2 regions of the Hydrogenophaga sp. GW101-3F08 genome follow, and region 2 is predicted to be linked to the other one. Evidence: riboswitches for the same ligand, from Rfam matches in the RefSeq annotation. Region 2 holds a riboswitch; the other holds the start of a gene.
What was found. Region 2 has a riboswitch for thiamine pyrophosphate ahead of thiC (phosphomethylpyrimidine synthase ThiC). Riboswitches for the same ligand answer to the same signal wherever they lie in the genome.
Positions count from the first base shown of each region.

Region 1: it holds a riboswitch for thiamine pyrophosphate, as region 2 does, so the genes downstream of both, AC07YZ_RS22230 (thiamine ABC transporter substrate-binding protein) here and thiC (phosphomethylpyrimidine synthase ThiC) in region 2, are expected to answer to the same signal.

Region 1 is NZ_JBWKZP010000011.1:66,033-69,403, forward strand. It holds gene AC07YZ_RS22225 (ABC transporter permease) at 1-884, opposite strand, end outside; gene AC07YZ_RS22230 (thiamine ABC transporter substrate-binding protein) at 961-2,031, opposite strand; TPP riboswitch at 2,098-2,206, opposite strand; gene AC07YZ_RS22235 (class I SAM-dependent methyltransferase) at 2,399-3,061, shown strand; gene AC07YZ_RS22240 (hypothetical protein) at 3,181-3,351, opposite strand.
Region 2 is NZ_JBWKZP010000004.1:206,916-210,286, reverse strand. It holds gene thiC (phosphomethylpyrimidine synthase ThiC) at 1-1,329, opposite strand, end outside; TPP riboswitch at 1,449-1,561, opposite strand; gene AC07YZ_RS13130 (hypothetical protein) at 1,793-2,281, shown strand; gene AC07YZ_RS13125 (hypothetical protein) at 2,367-2,855, shown strand; gene AC07YZ_RS13120 (NAD(P)-binding protein) at 2,885-3,019, shown strand; gene AC07YZ_RS13115 (FAD-dependent oxidoreductase) at 3,035-3,371, shown strand, end outside.

The sequences.
Region 1 (3,371 bases), on a different contig from region 2:
AGCGCGGCGCCCACCGCCGCCCATTGGCCCAGACCACGCGGACGCTGGCGTGCGATGGGCGATACGCGGCCGGGCGCCGCGAGCCGCTTTTCGATCCAGGCGTAGGCCAGCGCCACGGCGCCGGTCAGCAGCAGCATCCAGACCGCGAGCACGCTGGCCTGGCCCAGCGCCAGCTCGTGCGCCACCAGGGTGTAGATCTCGACCTCGACCGTGGCGTAGCGCTGCCCGCCCAGGATCAGCGCGAGGCCGAAGCCGGCGAAGCAATAGAGGAACACCAGACACAGCGCCGAGGCCAGCCAGGGCGCGATCGCCGGCCACTCCACGCGCCAGAAGGCGCGCCAGGGCGTGGCGCCCAGCGTGCGCGCGGCAGCCACGCGCGGCGCGCTCACCTGCTCCAGCGCGTCCACGCCGGCACGCACCACCACGCAGAGGTTGAAAAACAGGTTGCCGTAGAGCAGCAGCCAGGGCGTGTCCACCAGTTCGATGCCGGCCCCGGCCAGCGGCGCGCCAAGCAGGCCACGCGGCCCCCAGAGCGCCAGCACACCCAGCGCGGCCACCAGCGTGGGCACCACGAAGGGCAGCATCAACAGGCGCAGCACCAGCGAGCGGCCCCGGAATTCCAGCCGCGCCAGCACCCAGGCCACCGGCAGGCCCAGCGCCAGGGCCAGTGCGCAGGTGATCGCCGCCTGGGCCAGGGACCACAACACCCGCCAGCGCAGGAAGTCGTCCTGCCAGACGTCGAGCCAGCGCAGCGGCTCGTCACCCGACCATTCGCCCCCGCCCAGCCCTTCGACCAGCAGCCGCACCACCGGCGCCACCAGCAGCAGCGCCAGAAAGACCAGCGGCAGCGCGGGCAGCAGGTGGCGGGATCTCAATCCATGCATGAATGCACTGAACCCAGGCGCTCGGCCGGAGCACGGGCCCCCACCAGGGGGGAAGCCGCACAGCGGCGCAGGAGGGTCACTTCAAGACCACCTTGGTCCAGCGCTGCAGCCAGGCCTTGCCTTTGCTGTTCATGTCGGTGACACCCGGGTTGTCAAACGCGGTGGGTTCGCTCGCGTGTTGCTTCATCACCTCCACACGCGCGGCCCCAGCTTCGGCCGGGAACATCCACATCGTGGTCTGCAGCGCCTGCTGGGCCGGGGCCGAGCGCAGGAACTCGATGAACTTGCCGGCGGCGTCGCGCGCGGCCGGGTTGCCACCCTTGACCAGCGCCACCCCCTCGACCTGGCGGAACACACCGCCCTTGAAGAACAGGTTGGTGGTGGGTGAAACGCTGAGCTTTTCCTTGGCGTAGAACACCTCGGCCGCCGGGCTGCTGGCGTAGCTGACGACGATGGGCCGCGTGCCGCCGTTGCGCGTGAACTCGGTGTAATAGGCCTCGGTCCAGCCCTTGACCACCTTCACGCCGTTGGCGCGCATCTGGCCCCACCAGGTGAACGCCGCCTCTTCGCCCAGGCCGGCGATGGTGGCGAACACGAAGGCCTGGCCGGGGCTGGAGGTGGCCGGGTTCTGCACCACCAGCAGCTTGGCGTAGGCGGGCTTGGCCAGATCGTCGAGCGAGGTCGGCAGCGCCAGGCCCTTTTGGGCGAACCAGGCCTTGTCGATGTTGAGGTTCACGAAGCCGTAGTCCACCGGCACCACGCCCGAGACCACACCGGTCTGGTCGGCGCCCTCGGCCATGGCCGCGGCCGAGGCGCGCTGGGCGGCGGGGCCGGTGTAGGCGTCGAGCACCTTCGCGGCCACGGCGCGCGGCAGCAAGGTGTTGTCGATGCCGTAGACCACGTCGGCGATGGGCCGGGCCTTGGTGAGGATCAGCTTGTTGACCATCTCGCCGGCGTCACCGGCCTTGACGATCTGCAGCTTCACGCCCGCGTCTTTCTCGAACTGCGCCAGCAGCTCCTTGGGCAGGTCGAACGAGCTGTGGGTGAGCACACGCAGCGGCACCGCCTGCGCCCAGACCGTGGGCGATGCCCCCAGCGCCGCGAGGGAAACCGAAACCAGTACTGCCGAAAAAAAACGCCGTTGCATGGGAAGCCGCCTTGTCAAAAAGAACGCCAGGGAAAGCGTCTGACAGGGACAGCAACGCACACATCGGCGGCCGGCTGCTCACGCTCCCTACGCTGGCACGATCCAGATCAGGTGAGAGGGGTATTTCTCAGCCGTGGCCCGCTGTGCGGTGGGCCCGGCACCCCCGGTGAAGCTGCAAATTGTAGACCCCGCCCTGTGCTTCGCGCAGCCCTGTGTTACCGTGGCCTGGGCCCGCAACCACGGCGCGGCCCACCCGCGAGATTGCCTCCTCGGCCCCGCATGCCCCGTCCCTGGTTCCCATGGAAGCGCTGTGCCCGTTCGATCAGAACCGTTTCACACCGCCCACCCACCATGAAAAGAACACCGCATGCCCGGCTACGAAGTCCGACACCAGACGGTCACCATCGGCGGCCTGGAGTACGCCGTGCGCTCCCTGCTCGACAACCAGCAATACGCTGACCCGCACGGCAGTGCCGAAGACGCGGGCATGGGCGCTTCGGGCTGGCCGCTGTTTGGCCAGGTCTGGCCCTCGGCACGTGTGCTGGCGCTGGCCATGCACAGCCACGCCATCGAGGGCAAACGTATCCTGGAGATTGGCGCCGGCCTGGCGCTGGCCAGCCTGGTGATCCACCGCCGCGCGGGCGACGTGACCGTGACCGACTGGCACCCGCTGACCGAGGCCTTCCTGCACGAAAACCTGCTGGCCAACGGCCTGGGCCCGCTGCCCTACCAGCCGGGTAACTGGGCGCTGGACGATGCCAACGGCGCCAGCGGCCTGGGCCGCTTCGACCTCATCATCGGCAGCGACGTGCTCTACGAACGCCAGCAACCGGCCCAGCTCGCGCGCTTCATCGACCAGCACGCCCGCGCGGGCGCCGAAGTCATCATCGTGGACCCCGACCGCGGCAACCGCAGCGCCTTCTGCCGCGAGATGGCGGTGCTGGGTTACGGGCTGAACATGCAGGCCGCCGGCCGAACGCTGGAAACCGGCGAAGCCTACAAAGGGCGCTTCCTCACGTTCGCGCGCTGAAACCGCGGACAGGTGCCAAGCGCCGGGAGGCTGAGCCACCGGCCCACTGGCGCCCGCCCACAAAAAAGGCCCTGCAAGGGCCTTTTTTGTGGGACCGCCGCGGGGGCGATCGGTACGGGTCAGCCGCCCTTCTTCGAGCGCTTGCCCGGGTTTTTCTTGCTGCGCGTGGCCACGCCACGTTCCAGGCTGACACGTTGGCCACGGCCAGGGGTGGCCAGGGAGACGCCAGCAATGGGCTTGGGACGGGGGGTGGCTTTGCGGTCGGCTTCGGTGACGATTTTGTTGCCCATGTCGGATCCAGACAGAAATT
Region 2 (3,371 bases):
GTCCATGTTGGCTTGGATCAGGTGCATGGGCACGTGGCCGGGGCCTTCGATCATGGTCTGCACATCGTGCTTCCAGGCCACCTGGGTCAGCTCGCCGAGCGTCTTGAGTTCGGCGAACTGGGCTTCGTCGTTCGCGTCGGCGCCGCTGCCGGGGCGCAGGCCGTCGCCGAGCGAGAAGCTCACGTCGTAGGCCTTCATGATTTCGCAGATTTCTTCGAAGTGCGTGTAGAGGAAGTTTTCCTTGTGGTGCGTGATGCACCACTTGGCCAGGATCGAACCGCCCCGCGAGACGATGCCGGTGCGGCGCTGCGCCGTGAGGTGGATGTAGGCCAGGCGCACGCCGGCGTGGATGGTGAAGTAGTCCACGCCCTGTTCGGCCTGCTCGATCAGCGTGTCGCGGTAGATCGCCCAGGTCAGGTCTTCGGCCACGCCGCCCACTTTTTCCAGCGCCTGGTAGATCGGCACCGTGCCGATGGGCACCGGGCTGTTGCGCACGATCCAGTCGCGCGTGGTGTGGATGTTCTTGCCGGTGGACAGGTCCATCACGTTGTCGGCGCCCCAGCGGATCGCCCACACCAGCTTGTCCACTTCTTCCTCGATGCTGGAAGTCACGGCCGAGTTGCCGATGTTGGCGTTGATCTTGACGCCGAAGTTGCGCCCGATGGCCATGGGCTCGACCTCGGGGTGGTTGATGTTGGCCGGGATGATGGCGCGGCCGCGCGCCACCTCGTCGCGCACGAATTCGGGTGTGAACACCTCGGGAATGCGCGCGCCCATGGGGTTGCCGCGCAGGCGCGCTTCACGCGCCGGGTCGCCCAGGTACTCGCGCATCCACTCGCGCTTGCCGTTTTCGCGCAGGGCCACGTACTCCATCTCGGGGGTGACGATGCCTTTGCGCGCGTAGTGCATCTGCGAGACGTTCATGCCGCTCTTCGCGCGGCGTGGCGTGCGCTGCAGGCCGGCGGCCTCGGCGCGCAAGGCCTCGATGCGTTCGATGGTGGTGCCGTTGTTCTGCGCTTCGTTCTTCACGCCGTCGTCCAGCGCGGCGCGCTGGCGGCCGGTGTAGGTCTCGGTGTCACCACGCGCCGCGATCCAGGCGCCGCGCACGTCGGCCAGGCCGGTGCGCACGTCGATGGCGGCGCTCGGGTCGCTGTAGGGACCGGAGGTGTCGTACACCGTGATCCGTTCGCCGTTGCTGAGCAGGATCTCCCGCATGGGCACCTGGATGCTGGCTTGCGAGCCGGGCACGTAGATCTTGCGCGAGGCGGGGAAAGGCTCGCGGCTGAGCGCGAACTGGTCGGCGAAGGGAATCTTGTCGGGGGCGTTCATGGCGGCGGTCTCCTGTGTGGGGCTGTGGATGCTCCGGAGACCGCCCGTCAAAACATGCACCCGGGCCCACTGGTGGCGTGGACGGACCCGTCGCGCGAGGGACGGGCCGGGGATGCAGGCCCTGGGGGCTGCGCTCTTCTTTCGCTGGTACTAGCCAGATCAAGTTCACGGGTTCGGTTTTTCAACCATCTCAGCGCTGGACCTTTCGGTCCGTGCACCCCGGAGCAAGGCGCAGTATAGCGGCGCGGGCCCGGTGTGTGGATGGAATGCCCTGTGGGCGGCGGGGTTGGGCGCCTGGTGGACTCCATCTGTGGCCTGGGGGTCCAGACGGGCGCTTTTTCCCCCATACACATTCCGCTCGGATCGGGCTGCCAGTGCACCACCAGCATGCCCCCCGGCGTTGATCGTCGAAGAGAATATGCGGCCGCCCGGGTCGGAGGCGGTATCACCAGAGGGAGGAACGATGAAGCGATTGTTGTGGCTCGGCGGGTTGGTCGCGGTTTTTTATGGACACAGCGAGTGGGCGCTGTCGAAGAGCCGGGCGCTCGGGTGGATCGAGGCGCACGAACAGGCGGTGTTCGCGATGAAGGAGGGCGTCTGTGACGACTTCGCTTTTGATGTGAACGTGAACATCCGCGCGGGTCACCCGAAGGGGGAATGGCAGGTGGATGGCGGCAAGAACTATGTGTGCGATTACGTCCGGGCCTCCAACGCCCACGTCCGGGTGCTCAAGCCGGCCATCGACACCCGCACCGAGCTGGTCAGCCTGGAACGCTCCGATTTCCCCTGGATGACGGCCAAGGTCAAGGTGCGGCAAATCACCACCTTCACGCTGCCGGGCCTGCGCACGCTGAACGAGGTGGGTGAAACCACCTACGTCTTGCGGCGCACCGTCCGGTCGCTGCAGATCGCCGAGATGACGTCTCGCAGCGAGGGCCAGTTTCCCCGTTGACCGTGCACGTGGGCGGCCCGCCTTTTTGCTCTGCGACAATGCGCGGCCGCCCGGGTTGAGGCGGTTTCAAAAAGGGGAAGAGGACATGAGAAAACTGTTTTGGCTCGGTGTGCTGGCGGCTGCGTTCTATGGACACAGCCGCTTTGTCTTTTCTGCGCCGAGCATGATGAGCTGGATGCAGACGCAGGACCAGATGATGCTGCGAGGCGAGGATGGGATGTGCGACGCCTATGCGGCCGATCTCAAGGTCGACCTGCGTTCGCAGACCGCCCGGGGAGAGTCACAGTTTGTGGGCGGCAAGGAGGAACTGTGCGAGTACCTGAAGGACGCCAGCGCGGCCTTCCGGGCGACCAATGCATCGGTGAACAACAACATGGAACTGGTCAGCATCGAGCCCTCCGGCTTCCCCTGGCTGTCGGCCACGGTCAAGCTGCGGCAGTCCACCACGGTTCGCATGCGGGGCCTGCCCGCCATCACCGAGGTGGCCGATACCACCACGGTGGTGCGGCGCACGTTCAACGGCCGGGAGATCGCCAGCATCGACTCCAGCAGCGAGGCGTCGCTGGGTCAGTGAGCGTCTGAGTCTCCAACGGTGAGGCGATCATGAAAATAGCAGTCGTGGGGGCCGGGATCGGCGGGTTGGCCTTGGCCAGTCTGGCGGTGCGAGCGGGGCACCAGGTGTGTCTTTGGGAGCGCTTCGAGCAGCCCCGGCCTGTGGGCTCGGGGCTGGTGATCTAGCCGGTCGGTCTCGCGGTGCTGGACCGGCTTGGAGTGGGCGATGCGGCGCGTGCGCTTGGGGCACCCATTGCGCGCATGCAGGGGCATCTGGGCAGCGGCCGTTCGGTGCTGGATGTGTCTTACCGGCCGCACGCTCCCGGCCTGGCCATGCACCGTTCTGCCCTGTTCGGGGTGTTGTGGCGGGCCGCCCAGGCGGCGGGCGTCACGGTGCGTACCGGTGCAGAGATTCGTTCGGCGCCCTGGGTGGGAGGTCGCCGCAGCTTGCGTCTGGCGGACCAGCAGACGGTGGATGACGTGGACCTGGTGGTGGACGCCAGCGGCGCAGGCTCCTGCCTGTCGCCGTTGCAGGCTC